DNA from 3 places in the Enterobacter sp. QK-SA4 genome. Region 2 is predicted to be linked to each of the others. Evidence: predicted binding sites of a transcription regulator. Region 2 holds the regulator's gene; each other region holds the start of a gene.
The links. The regulator Fur, encoded in region 2, represses iron uptake genes when iron is present. The targets are predictions, from matches to a motif close to ATAATAATGAGAACNACTATCAA.
Positions count from the first base shown of each region.

Region 1: a site for Fur is predicted at 3,516-3,538, ahead of AC1VYI_RS08125 (Nramp family divalent metal transporter). Genes of this name have one in related genera too.
Region 3: a site for Fur is predicted at 2,028-2,050, ahead of sufA (Fe-S cluster assembly scaffold SufA). Genes of this name have one in related genera too.

Region 1 is NZ_JBXFXH010000007.1:1,355,697-1,360,642, forward strand. It holds gene AC1VYI_RS08115 (sensor domain-containing phosphodiesterase) at 1-1,997, shown strand, start outside; gene AC1VYI_RS08120 (NupC/NupG family nucleoside CNT transporter) at 2,042-3,229, opposite strand; gene AC1VYI_RS08125 (Nramp family divalent metal transporter) at 3,578-4,816, shown strand; gene AC1VYI_RS08130 (DUF2502 domain-containing protein) at 4,849-4,946, opposite strand, start outside.
Region 2 is NZ_JBXFXH010000007.1:3,451,925-3,456,870, reverse strand. It holds gene glnS (glutamine--tRNA ligase) at 1-873, shown strand, start outside; partial or broken gene chiP (chitoporin ChiP) at 1,320-2,717, shown strand; gene chiQ (ChiQ/YbfN family lipoprotein) at 2,765-3,091, shown strand; gene fur (ferric iron uptake transcriptional regulator) at 3,232-3,678, opposite strand; gene fldA (flavodoxin FldA) at 3,969-4,499, opposite strand; gene ybfE (LexA regulated protein) at 4,655-4,942, opposite strand.
Region 3 is NZ_JBXFXH010000007.1:2,781,078-2,786,023, forward strand. It holds gene sufC (Fe-S cluster assembly ATPase SufC) at 1-111, opposite strand, end outside; gene sufB (Fe-S cluster assembly protein SufB) at 121-1,611, opposite strand; gene sufA (Fe-S cluster assembly scaffold SufA) at 1,620-1,988, opposite strand; gene AC1VYI_RS14935 (MerR family transcriptional regulator) at 2,302-3,030, opposite strand; gene AC1VYI_RS14940 (diguanylate phosphodiesterase) at 3,219-4,439, opposite strand; gene ycgZ (regulatory protein YcgZ) at 4,777-4,946, shown strand, end outside.

The DNA.
Region 1 (4,946 bases), 2.1 Mb from region 2:
TGTTAGGTTTTACTGTCACTAATTTATTCTATGTAAATTTAGCACCGCTACAATATTTAGTATTACTGTTCTGTCAGACCTTTGCGTTGTTCGCGGCGTGCGGCCTTCTGCGTATCATGCTGGGTAAGCGTTGGCGTTACTGCATCCCTAACAAGCACATCGGATTACGGATATTCTGGCTCGGTTTTATGGTGCCAATAGGGATTAAGCTGTCAATGTATTTGGCAGGCTATTTGTTTGATTTTCCGGTGACAATTTCGACCTTTTTCGGCGAAGGAACGGTAATTTATAACGTTGTGGATATACAAAGCCTGATATGTGCGGCATTGATTTTTACCATGATGTTCTATTACCCGTTAAGAATGATAATTAATCCTCGTTATGCAATGAGTTTCTGGCGACGAAGCGTGAAGCCCGTGTTTTTTCACAAGAATTCATTATATATTTTTGCCTGGCTGGTGCTTTTAAGTTTCATTCTCATCATTTTATGTGGTCCTTTTGAATCTCCCGTCATTGCGGGCTATTTGATGCCGCTAATTTTTATTCTTTTTACCTTAGCGATAAGCCGACTGACCTATGCGTTGATTTCTCTGCTCTGGGCTGTATCTGCGCTCCTGCTGTTGACCTACAACTACAACTTCCTTAACGGGGTGGAATCGGGCCATTCGCTCTCTTTTATTCTGTCCGTGCTTATCTCGTTCGCGATCTGCCTACTCTATATGTCGCGTATTTACCAGCGCAGCGAGTGGCTTAAGCGGGGCTGGCAGGGGAGGGCGCTCACCGATCCGCTGACCGGATTGCCCAATATTCGTGCGCTGGAGGATTATCTTGAGATTCACCCGGATGCAAAAGTGAGCATTCTGCGTATGGATAACCTGGAATTTTTGAGTCGCCACTATGGGATCCTGATGCGGGTCCACTGCAAACGCACGATCGCCACGTCGCTGCAGCCTCTCCTGCAAAAAGATGAGACGCTCTTCCAGCTCCCCGGAAGCGAGCTTGTGCTGGTATTACTGGGCCCGGGAACCGCTGAGCGCTTACAGCATATGGTTGATCGGCTGAACAGCCGTAAGATTTTCTGGAACAACACCGGGCTGGATATTGAATTTGGCGCGTCCTGGGGAATGGTGGAAAACGGCGAAAAGTTGCACCACACGCTGGGGCAACTGAGCTGGCTGGCCGAGCAATCCTGCGGAACAACAAACAACGTGCTTGCGCTCACGAATAGCCTCGAGGCGGCATCAGGGCAAACGACAGAGCGAGTTCTGATGCTTGCGCGGATTAAGCATGCCCTGGAGGCGGGCCAGTTCCATTTGTACGCGCAACCGATCCAGAAGGCGGACGGGAGCGGCTACTACGAAATTCTGGCGCGTATGGAGAGCGAGGGAGAGATCTTCACTCCTGACCGCTTTATTCCGTTGATTGCCCAGTTCAACCTCAGCCACCGGTTTGATATGTGCGTCATGGAGAAATTACTGCTGTGGCTGCGCGATCACCCTTCAACGCAGGCTGGCGCCCGTTTCTCCGTTAATCTGATGCCGCTCACGCTGATGCAAAAAGAGGTGGCGACCGATATTTGCGCGCTCTTTGAACGCTACGGCGTTGCGCCTCAGTCCGTCGTGATTGAGATTACCGAAGAGCAGGCCTTCTCAAATTCAGGCTGCAGCATCCACAATATTCAGCAGCTGCGGGATTACGGTTTCCGGATTGCCATTGATGATTTTGGTACCGGCTACGCCAACTACGAGCGCCTCAGGCGCCTGCAGGCGGACATCATTAAAATTGATGGCTGCTTTATTAAAGACATTTGTACTGATGATATGGATGCGATGATCGTGCAGTCGATGTGTAATCTGGCGAAGACGAAATCGCTGTGCGTCGTAGCGGAATACGTCGAAACACCGGCGCAGCGGGAGATGCTGCTTCGTTTCGGCGTGGATTATCTGCAGGGCTACCTGATAGGCAAACCCCAGCCGCTGGAAGAATTGCGGGCATAAAAAAACCGGGAGCCAGGCTCCCGGTTTTTGTTTAACGCTAAAGGTTAGAGCACCAGTGCCGCGATAGAAGCAGACAGGACGCTCACCAGCGTAGATCCGTAAACCAGCTTCAGGCCAAAGCGAGAAACCACGTTGCCCTGTTCTTCGTTCAGACCTTTAATCGCGCCCGCGATAATCCCGATGGACGAGAAGTTCGCGAAGGAGACCAGGAACACGGACAGAATGCCTTCCGCGCGCGGAGAAAGCGTACTGGCAATTTTCTGCAGATCCATCATCGCAACGAATTCGTTGGAAACCAGTTTGGTTGCCATGATACTGCCCACCTGCAGCGCTTCGTGAGCTGGCACACCCATCACCCATGCAACCGGGTAGAAGATGTAGCCCAGAATACCCTGGAAGGAGATACCCAGCACCGCTGCGAACAGGGCGTTCAGCGCAGAAATCAGCGCAATGAAGCCGATCAGCATGGCGGCAACGATAATCGCCACTTTGAAGCCCGCCAGAATGTACTCACCCAGCATTTCGAAGAAGCTCTGGCCTTCGTGCAGGTTAGACATCTGGATGTTCTCTTCGCTGGCATCAACGCGGTACGGGTTGATCAGCGACAGAACGATAAAGGTGCTGAACATGTTCAGAACCAGCGCCGCAACAACATACTTTGGCTCCAGCATGGTCATATACGCGCCCACGATAGACATGGAAACGGTAGACATTGCGGTTGCCGCCATGGTGTACATGCGGTTGCGGGACATTTTGCCGAGAATATCTTTATACGCGATGAAGTTCTCAGACTGACCGAGGATCAGGGAACTGACGGCGTTGAAGGATTCCAGCTTGCCCATGCCGTTCACTTTGGACAACAGGAAACCAATTCCACGAATAACGAACGGCAGAACGCGGATGTGCTGCAGAATACCGATCAGCGCGGAGATGAAGACGATAGGACAGAGAACCTTCAGGAAGAAGAACGCCAGGCCTTCGTCGTTCATTTTACCGAAGACAAAGTTGGTCCCTTCATTGGCGAATCCGAGCAGTTTTTCAAACATTTCGGAGAAGCCTTTCACGAAGCCGAGGCCTACGTTGGAGTTCAGGAAGAACCACGCAAGTAAAACTTCAATGACCAGCAGCTGGACAACATAACGGATACGAATTTTTTTGCGGTCTGTGCTGACCAGCAATGCAAGTGCAGTAACGACAACAAGTGCCAGGACAAAATGAAGGACGCGGTCCATATTTGCTCCAAATATGAGGCAGGTTTAATTTTCGTGCACATTCTATGTAACAAGCGAAAAGAAAACGAGATCGAGGACACACTATAGTTACATCCTGTGACGAGTCTCAAAAATAGTGATCCACAATACATTTTTGTTATGTTAGGTAAATGAGTGAAAAGTTAAGTTTGTGTGCTAGTCTTCACAAAAGCGCGCGCGATTTCAGTTTCTGTTAGATCGCCCCACTTACCCGCCCGTCTATCGTTCAAAGCTATCAGAGAAATCACTGTAAACAGCATAAATGATCTTGATAATCATTCTCATTTTGATAGGATTAAACATAGCAAAGGCTATATTTCAGAGGCAGAAATGACAAACAGTCGCGTAGAGGGTAGCAGTGGCAGAGCCGCGCGCAAGTTGCGGTTCGCATTAATGGGACCTGCGTTCATCGCTGCCATTGGCTATATCGATCCAGGTAACTTTGCGACCAATATTCAGGCCGGGGCCAGCTTCGGCTATAAGCTGCTGTGGGTGGTCGTCTGGGCAAACCTGATGGCGATGCTGATTCAGATGCTCTCCGCAAAGCTGGGGATTGCCACAGGTAAAAACCTGGCAGAGCAAATTCGCGACCATTATCCGCGTCCGGCCGTCTGGCTCTATTGGGTTCAGGCGGAAATCATAGCCATGGCCACTGACCTCGCTGAATTTATTGGCGCAGCGATCGGGTTTAAACTGATTCTGGGCGTGTCGCTGTTGCAGGGGGCGGTACTGACCGGGATTGCCACTTTCCTGATCCTGATGCTGCAGCGTCGAGGTCAAAAGCCGCTGGAGAAGGTTATCGGCGGTCTGCTGCTGTTTGTCGCGGCGGCCTATATCGTGGAGCTGATTTTCTCACAGCCGAATCTGGTGCAGCTCGGTAAAGGTATGGCAATCCCAAGCCTGCCAACCTCGGAAGCGGTGTTCCTGGCTGCCGGGGTATTGGGGGCGACTATCATGCCGCATGTGATTTACCTGCACTCCTCGCTGACTCAGCATCTCCACGGTGGGACGCGCAAAGAGCGTTACTCCGCCACCAAATGGGACGTGGCGATTGCCATGACCATCGCGGGGTTTGTCAATCTGGCGATGATGGCTACCGCTGCCGCCGCTTTCCACTTTAACGGCCACACCGGTATTGCCGATCTCGACCAGGCTTATCTCACGCTGGAGCCCTTACTGAGCCATGCTGCCGCCACGATATTTGGTCTCAGCCTGGTGGCTGCCGGTCTCTCTTCTACGGTGGTGGGCACGCTGGCAGGCCAGGTGGTGATGCAGGGGTTTGTCCGCTTCCATATTCCGCTGTGGGTTCGTCGCTCCGTCACCATGCTACCGTCATTTATCGTGATCCTGATGGGGCTCGATCCTACGCGAATTCTGGTCATGAGCCAGGTGCTGCTGAGTTTTGGTATCGCGCTGGCGCTGGTGCCGCTGCTGATCTTTACCAGCAACAAAAACCTGATGGGCGAACTGGTCAACTCGACCCTGGTGAAACGGACCGGGTGGGCCATCGTGGTGGTGGTAGTGGCGCTGAACCTGTGGCTGCTGGTTGGCACCGCGTTGGGTCTCTAAAAGAAAAAGGAGCCGGGAGGCTCCTTTTTGCATTAATGGTGACCGTGGCCATGACCGTGGCCGCGTCCTTTCCCGCCGCGATCCCAGCCGCCGCGACGGTCGTCACGATCGTTCCAGCCTTCGCGGTAGC
Region 2 (4,946 bases):
TACACCGTGATGTCCAAGCGTAAGCTGAACCTGCTGGTGACCGACAAGCACGTTGAGGGCTGGGATGACCCACGTATGCCAACCATCTCGGGTCTGCGTCGTCGTGGATACACTGCCGCCTCTATTCGTGAGTTCTGCAAGCGTATCGGCGTGACCAAGCAGGACAACACCATTGAGATGGCTTCCCTGGAATCCTGCATTCGCGAAGATCTCAACGAAAACGCTCCGCGCGCGATGGCGGTTATCGATCCGGTGAAGCTGGTTATCGAAAACTATCCGCAGGGTGAAAGCGAGCTGGTCTCCATGCCTAACCATCCGAACAAACCGGAAATGGGAAGCCGTGATGTGCCGTTCAGCGGCGAGATCTGGATTGACCGCGCTGACTTCCGCGAAGAAGCCAACAAGCAGTACAAGCGTCTGGTGCTGGGTAAAGAAGTGCGTCTGCGTAACGCCTACGTCATCAAAGCCGAGCGCGTAGAGAAAGATGCAGAAGGGAATATCACCACCATCTTCTGTTCTTATGACGCTGAAACGTTGAGCAAAGATCCTGCAGACGGCCGCAAGGTGAAGGGCGTTATTCACTGGGTGAGCGCTTCCCACGCGCTGCCGGTAGAAATTCGCCTGTACGATCGCCTGTTCAGCGTGCCTAACCCTGGTGCTGCGGAAGACTTCCTGGCGACCATCAACCCGGAATCTCTGGTGATCAAGCAGGGTTATGCGGAGCCTTCTCTGAAAGCCGCTGAAGCGGGCAAAGCGTTCCAGTTCGAACGTGAAGGTTACTTCTGCCTGGACAGCCGTTACAGCACGGCGGAAAAACCGGTATTCAACCGTACCGTAGGCCTGCGTGATACCTGGACGAAGATCGGCGAATAATATTGCTGGTCTGGTCAATGAGAGACAAACGCCGCACCATGCGGCGTTTTTTTATTTAACGATCAGGGTATTAAGACAGGGCCTAAAAAGGTGTGATAAAAATATCAGGTCAATGAGGTGCTACTTATTTTTTTAAAAAAAGTTTGTGTCATTACGAAAAACAAAAAGGTGATAAAAAAGGAAAGATAATCCACGTCTAGCCACTGAAATACCTGATAATTCCCCGCCATTGCTCGCCTCTCTGCAAATGTTACAAATCACTACCAATTATGTGCACTTCGTCATAATCCTGACTTTTGCCCGCTAAAAAGCATTGATAATTCGCGTCGCGAAAAATAACCTAAAGACGGTAGTTAATTCGAGGGTATTTAAAACTACCCCTGACCATTTGGTCTTTTTTATTTACGCCGCTTCAGGCGTTTTAATTCGTCAAAGAGGAATAATCTATGCGTACGTTCAGTGGCAAACGTAGTGCGCTGGCGCTGGCTATTGCCGGTGTGACAGCAATGTCGGGCCTGGTGGTGACACCAGAGGCGAAAGCGGCAGGCTTCATCGACGATTCTACCCTCACGGGCGGTATTTATTACTGGCAGCGTGAACGTGACCGTAAAGACGTCACCGAAGACAAATACAAAACCAACCTTTCTCACTCCACCTGGAACGCCAACCTGGACTTCCAGTCAGGCTATGCCGCGGATATGTTCGGTCTGGATATTGCTGCGTTTACCGCGATTGAAATGGCGGAAAACGGTGACAGCGCCCACCCGAACGAAATTGCCTTCTCCTCCAGCAACAAAGCCTATAAAGAAGACTGGTCCGGGGATAAGAGCGGTATCAGCCTTTATAAAGCCGCTGCAAAATTTAAATACGGTCCGGTTTGGGCGCGCGGTGGTTATATTCAGCCAACCGGTCAGACTCTGTTAGCGCCGCACTGGAGCTTTATGCCGGGTACCTATCAGGGTGCAGAAGCCGGGGCGAATTTTGACTACGGTGATGCGGGGGCGTTGAGCTTCTCCTATATGTGGACCAACGAGTACAAAGCGCCGTGGCACATTGAAATGGACAAGTTCTACTAGAACGATAAAAAAACCAAAGTCGATTACCTGCACTCGCTGGGCGCGAAGTACGACTTCAAAAACGATCTGGTGCTTGAAGCGGCATTCGGTCAGGCACAAGGCTATGTCGATCAATATTTTGCCAAGGCCAGCTACAAATTTGATGTCGCGGGTAGCCCGCTGAGCACCAGCTACCAGTTCTACGGTACGCGCGACAAGGTCAGCAACGGTGGCGTCAACGACATTTATGACGGCACCGCGTGGCTGCAGGCGTTAACCTTCGGCTATAAGGTTGGTCAGGTTGATTTGCGTCTGGAAGGCACATGGGTGAAGGCGGAAGGGCAGCAGGGCTACTTCCTGCAGCGTATGACCCCGACCTACGCCTCCTCCAACGGTCGTCTTGATATCTGGTGGGATAACCGCTCTGACTTCAACGCCGACGGTGAGAAAGCGGTCTTCTTTGGCGCAATGTATGACCTGAAAAACTGGAACCTGCCGGGCTGGGCCGTGGGTGCCTCTTACGCTTACGCCTGGGACGCAAAACCTGCCGATATGGCCACGCCGGACGCATACTACGATCCCAACTATCGCCTGAAAGAGTCTTCCTACAGCCTCGATGCTATCTATACCCTGCAGGATGGCCGCGCGAAAGGCACGATGTTCAAACTTCACTTCACTCAGTATGACAACCACTCCGATATCCCGAGCTATGCGGGCGGTTACGGCAACATCTTCCAGGATGAACGTGACGTGAAATTCATGGTTATTGCCCCATTCACCATCTTCTGATGAACGCACCGGCGGGCTGAGTCCCGCCGGTATGGAGACTGTACATGATGAAAAAAATCGTAATCGTCGCGTTGCTGGCATCAGGGCTGGTGGCGTGTGCTCAGAATCAGGCGCCGAAAGAGGACTCCCGTCTGAAGGAGGCGTATAGCGCCTGCATAAATACTGCGGAAGGATCGCCGGAGAAAATTCAAGCCTGTCAGAGCGTGCTGAACGTGCTGAAGAAAGAGAAAGCGCATGAGCAGTTCGCGACGCAGGAGAACGTCCGCGTGATGGATTACCAGGCCTGTATCCAGGCGCGTAAAACCGGTAACGATCAGGAAGTGGCGAAGCGTTGCGATAAGATCTGGAACGAGATACGCAATAACAATAAATAAGTGCTTTACGCCCGGTGGCGCTGCGCTTGCCGGGCCTACAAAGGTGTCATAGCCCGTAGGCCCGGCAAGCGCAGCGCCACCGGGCTTTTTCAGGCAAAAAAAAAGCCAACCTTGCGGCTGGCTCAGAGTATGAATACTGATTATTTCGCGTCGTGCGCGTGGTCGTCTTCGCGGCAGTCGCCTTCAGCGCAGTGACCGTAAAGATACAGGCTGTGGTTCGTCAGGCGGATGCCATGACGCGCCGCGATTTCACGCTGGCGTGATTCAATGGAATCATCGCTGAATTCAATGACCTTGCCGCAATCGAGGCAGATCAGGTGATCGTGGTGCTGCTGCTGGGTCAGTTCGAAAACAGATTTACCGCCTTCGAAATTATGACGGGTAACAATGCCCGCGTCATCAAACTGGTTCAGCACGCGATAGACGGTAGCCAGCCCGATCTCTTCACCCATGTCGATAAGACGTTTATAGAGGTCTTCCGCACTGACATGGTGATTGTCTGGACCCTGAAGCACTTCAAGGATTTTTAACCGAGGAAGCGTAACTTTCAGGCCAGCCTTCTTTAATGCGGTATTGTTGTCAGTCATGCGGAATCTGTCCTGTTGCTAAACGATTCACTTCTGTAGGAAGTGACAGAAAATGCACCCGGGATAATGCGTCTCATTATAGAACTGCCATGGCTAAATGAAAACTGCAAGTCTCAGGCAAAATATGCTTATAAAAACGTGGTATCACCAACAAACTTGCTCAATGGAAAACCACGTTTTATCAGGGAGACATTGTACAGGTCTGGGCGAAAAAGTTAAAAGATTGTAGCGATTAATTTAATCGGTTTGACCTGGAGCACGGGCGCAGCCGCCGCTGCGCCGCGATAAAATCAGGCGTTCAGAATATCGTCCAGGTGCAGTTCCTCACGGATCTGCTTAACCCACTTCTCAACGCGCTCTGCGGTCAGCTCTGGCTGACGGTCTTCGTCGATGGCCAGACCCACGAAATGATCGTCATCGGCCAGGCCTTTAGACGCTTCGAAGTGGTAACCGGCGGTCGGCCAGTGGCCTACGATAATCGCGCCGTTCGGCTCAATGATATCGCGGATGGTGCCCAGCGCGTCACAGAAGTATTCGGCGTAGTCTTCCTGATCGCCACAGCCAAACAGGGCGACCAGCTTACCGTTGAAGTCCACTTCTTCCAGCGTCGGGAAGAAATCATCCCAGTCGCACTGGGCTTCACCGTAGTACCAGGTTGGGATACCCAGCAGCAGAATGTCATAGCCTTCGAGATCTTCTTTGCTGCTCTTGGCGATGTCATGCACATCAGCAACGTCTTTACCGAGCTGTTTTTGAATGTTTTTCGCGATATTTTCGGTATTGCCGGTATCACTGCCAAAGAAAATGCCGATGATTGCCATGAGTAAAATAACCTCTTGAAACTTAATAGTATGGTGGCGCAATTTGGCCACGGATAAGGGCAATAATAGCAGAACTGGCAACCCTGCGGAAACAGCTATCGCGCAGGACTGCACTCTGTGCTACATGAAAAGGGTAATTAAGGGAATTTTCAGACTTATGCCTGGCCGCGCAACGTCTCAAGCTGGGCGATCAGCATCTCTTCAATGAGCTCGCTACGGCTGATATTTCGGGCCTCGGCCAGCTCATTAAGTGCATCGACCGCGTCGGCGTTGAGCTTCAGTTCGACACGCTTAAGCCCACGATTTTTATCGCGTTTAAGCTGGTTGCGTTTATTGATACGCAGCTGTTCATCGCGCGAAAGCGGATTCGTCTTGGGTCGTCCCGGGCGACGCTCATTCGCGAACAGATCTAGTGTCGTACGGTCCGTTTGTTCTTTGGCCATGATT
Region 3 (4,946 bases), 670 kb from region 2:
ACCGTTCGGCCCCATGATAGCGTGGACTTCCCCCGGCTTGACGTCAAAATTGAGGCCACGCAGGATGGCTTTGTCTTCTACGCTGACCTGTAAATCTTTAATGCTTAACATGTGCTTTCCTTAACCGACGCTGTGTTCAAGACTAATGGCGAGGAGTTTCTGGGCTTCAACGGCAAATTCCAGCGGCAGTTCAGAGAACACGTCCTTACAGAAGCCGTTAACGATCATCGAGATGGCGTCTTCTTCGCTGATCCCCCGCTGCAGGCAGTAGAAGAGCTGATCTTCCCCAATGCGTGACGTCGTCGCCTCGTGCTCAAGCTGGGCCGTATTGTTACGGCACTCAACGTACGGGAAGGTGTGCGCCCCGCAGTCTGCGCCGATCAGCATCGAATCACACTGGGTAAAGTTTCGCGCATTGGTGGCCGTCGGCATGATTTTCACCAGCCCGCGATAGCTGTTCTGACTGTGCCCGGCGGAAATGCCTTTCGAGATAATGGTCGACCTGGTGTTTTTACCTATGTGGATCATCTTGGTGCCGGTGTCCGCCTGCTGATGGCCGCTGGTGAGCGCCACGGAGTAAAACTCACCGATGGAGTTATCCCCGCGCAGAATGCAGCTCGGGTATTTCCAGGTGATGGCCGAGCCGGTTTCAGACTGGGTCCACGACATCTTGCTGTTTTCGCCTTCGCACAGCGCGCGCTTGGTGACGAAGTTCAGGATACCGCCGGTATTGCCGTCGCCCGGGAACCAGTTTTGCACCGTGGAGTATTTCACCTCGGCGTCTTTATGAATAATGACCTCCACCACCGCCGCGTGCAGCTGGTAGCTGTCGCGAACCGGGGCGGAGCACCCTTCGATATAGCTGACGTAGCTGCCTTCATCCGCGACCAGAATCGTGCGTTCGAACTGGCCGGTTTTTTCGGCATTGATGCGGAAATAGGTGGAAAGCTCCATCGGACAGCGCACGCCTTTCGGTACATAGATAAAGGTGCCGTCAGAGGCTACCGCCGCGTTGAGCGCCGCAAAGAAGTTATCGTTTGAAGGCACTACGGTCCCGATGTACTTTTTCACCAGTTCCGGATGATCGTGAATCGCTTCGCCGAAGGAGCAGAAAATGATCCCCTGCTCTGCCAGCTTCTCGCGGTAGGTGGTGGCCACCGAGACGGAGTCGAAAATGGCGTCCACCGCCACCTCTTTCCCTTCGCGAACGGGCACGCCAAGCTGGTTAAAGGCCTCTTCCACCTCTTTGCTGAGGAAGCTGTTTTCAGCGCCAGTTTGCTGCACCGCGCCGGGCTGCGAGGCGCAGGTATCGTCACAGCTGCCGCAGGAGGGCGCAGAATAGTAGCTGTAATCCTGATAGTTCAGCTTGTCGTAGTGCGCTTTTAGCCAGTGCGGCTCTTCCATCTCCAGCCAGGCACGGAAGGCGCTCAGGCGGAACTCCAGCATCCACTCGGGCTCGTTGCGTTTCGCCGAGATCGCCCGCACGACATCTTCGTTAATGCCTTTCGCCAGCTCATCTGTCTGGAGCTGGGTGAAGAACCCCTCTTTATAGTTGAGGTGCCCACCGCTCCAGGTATTTACATCACTCGTTGCTTCAGTATTACGAGACATAGTACCGCCTATACCCCAAAGCTTTCGCCACAGCCGCATTCGTTCTGGGCTTTCGGGTTATGAAATTTGAATAACTGGTTTAAGCCTTCGCGGACGTAGTCCACTTCGGTGCCGTCAATAAACGGCATGGCCTGCAGCGCGACGTACAGCTTCGCGCCGTCAGTCTCGAACACCAGGTCATCTTTCTCGGGTTCGGTGACGGTGTCGAGCACGTAGCCGAAACCTGCACAGCCGGTCTGTTTGACGCCTAAACGCACGCCGAGGATCTCGGGCTTTTTCGCCACCAGCTCGTGAATATGTGCTGCCGCCGCTGGCGTGAGCGTTAAGCCGCGCCAGGCGAAATCGGCAGGATTAAAGGTTTCTGAATGCAGTTCCATAGGTCCACCTCATCTGATAAGCCATCAGGGCATAACACCATGTTAGTGATAACGATTATCACTTCAACCCTCTGTCAGCAGGGGCATTCGGCTAAAGCGCCCTTTTTGCCTGGTTTTATTAAGCATAGACCCTGTGAGAGGATGCAGTCAGGATGGATGTATTTGTTCAATGCATTGATTAATAATGCATTTCGTCGCGACATTCATAACGAAGAGAAGAAAAGTAAAATATGCATCGGAAATGCCTATTTTTGAGATAGATTTTGCACAGAAAATGACAAAAACAAAAAAGGCCCTTAAGGCCTCTTAATACTCAATGATGAAATGCGACAGCAAATCCCTGTTCACGCCAGTGGTCGAGCTGTTCCTGCTGGCGAGGCGTTGGGGATTTCCCCGTCCAGACGAAGATTTTTTGCCCGGGGAACAGTTCAGGACGCGGCGAATCGATGGGTTCCGCCAGGACGTCAATGTGCCAGCCCTTCTGCGCCAGGCGCGCGGCTTCCAGCCACAGGTGGGTGCGGTCATCGCATTCCCAGCCAATCAACAGTGCGTCTTTACCGGCTTTCTTGCGGGACTCCGCCAGGCTTGCAATCGCGAATTCAATCAGAACTCCGTCTAACAGGCTTGCCATGTGACGCACGGTATTTTGGTCCTGGTTCATGCGCTGACGGACGGGAGAAATAATATTGTCAATCAGCGCGTCTATCGCGTGATCGCGGCGGAACTCGCCAATTTTGGCACGCAGCTTTGCCGGGCTGGCGTAACGCAGAACGGTCATCATCTCTTCCTGGAATGAAACCCAGTTGCCCTGCGTCAAAACTTCTTTGTTTTCCAGCAAGGCTTTGACTTTTCCGACCGAGACGCCGCTTTTCATCAGGCGTTTGATCTCTTCGATACGCAGGATATCTTCATCGTCAAACTGACGATGGCCCCCTTCGCTGCGCTGCGGCTTCAACAATCCATAACGGCGCTGCCAGGCACGCAGCGTAACGGGGTTGATACCGCATCGTTCGGCCACTTCGCCGATACTGTAATAGGCCATTAACTCCCTCACGCTCAGAACTTCCATACCTAACTGCACCAACCTTATCAGATTGTACACACTATTTGTATAACTAAGACCGCATTTTGAACCGGTGAACGGGGTTCTTTTCCATCCACCTGTTAATACATTGTTGTATAAAATTTGCCGTTCGTACAGTTAACTCTGCCGGATTGTGTACAGCTTTATCAGAATTCGAACTTTTTCTCAGGCCACGCAATCGCGGGAATACCGCCGTGTCGCGGGCTGGCAAAAAGATGCCCCTGGAACTGGGATATTCCCGCTGACTCCAGCCACATCCACTCTTCAGCCTTCTCTACCCCCACCGCGCAGAACTGGATCTCAAGCGAGGCACAGCATTTGATAATCGCCTGGATAATGGCCTGTCGGGGACCACTTTTGTGCACGTTTGCGACCAGATCGCGATTAATCTTAATTCTGTCCGGCTGAAACTGAGCCAGCAGCTGCAACCCGGCAAATCCGGCACCAAAGTGATCGATCGTCAAGCTGATGCCCGCGCTTTTTAACTGCCTGACCGAATCCGTGAATTCATCGAATCGGGAAATGGCTTCGCTCTCGGTAAACTCCACCACAATTTGCTCGGGTACAAACCCATTTGCTTCAATGGCGGTGAGCAGGAAATCAACGGCGTTGGGAATGTTGACCAGCGTCATCGGCAGCAGGTTAAGGGATAACGTCTGGTCCTGTAGCCCCAGCGCGCTGGCCATGGAGAGCGCAACCTGCTTGCTTTGTAAATCCGAGGCATACACGTCGTCACGCGGCAGACTGGCGAAGTAAACTCCCGGCGCGCCGCCGTCAGGCGTGCGGAGAAGCGCCTCCCAGGAGACGACCTGCTGCATAAACGGATCGACTATCGGCTGGAACGCGAAGCTGCAATCCGCCCCTTTCGCGACCACCTCGGGCTGCGCGGACAAGCGCGTCTCTTCGCGCACGAATTCCCAGGAATCCGCAGGAGGCAGTTCAAAATAGTTCGCTTTTTCCGTGGCCTCGACAAAGGTGCGGAAAAACTGCAGCGGGCGGTCGTTGTACGTCAGCTGATAGCGCGTCGTCCCCCTGTTGAGCACCTCTTGCAGCACCTCGTCCCTGTCGAAGTGGCGTAAATCAAAAAGCTCCATGCCCAGGTTGCCAAAACGACGGACAGGTCCGTGATCGCGCATCAGCTCCACTACGTTGTGGTGGCGAGGGTCGTTGCAAATCTGCTCATAGATGGCAGAAACGTGTTCCACTGGCCCTTCAAGCAGCTGAAAAAAATGTGTGCCATTAAACAGCAGGATCCCCGTGATATTGGATTGCTGGTTTTTACTATTTGCAGCAGCAACCATGACTTCCAGCGCTTTCACTGGAACGTCCTCGCAGATATGACTGCGGTAAATGATGGTGGTGAGCATGCGATTCCTGGGGTTAGGGGTTTGGCCACAAAAGAGGTGGATAAGGTTCATTTATAGCACATTAATTGCCTGACAAATAATTTACATCTCAACCGTTTACGGCAATTTAAGAAACGTTTTTCCTGGCTGTACAACTTAACAGCCCTCGACCATTTTGTACAATATATCCTGTAATATTATCTCTCTACCACACAAACACAACTAACTGAATATAAAGAACTTTATAAAATATATCGAAGAAATATTAAAAATCTGTACATTTTTAATGTACAGATTTGGAAATTATGTATACCTTAAATGTAACGTTACTGATTACAAAATTTTACAGGAGCGAAACATGCAGCAGAAAGGTTACGTCGCAGATTCCGCAGCAGCAATCGCACAGTACTTCGAAAAAGCCGTGCTTCCTACCCAGCAGGAGACGCTGGGACAGGTGGTTGTTGAAATTCTCAGCGACGGGCGAAATCTGAATCGCAAATCGCTTTGTACAAAATTGCTCAGCCGCCT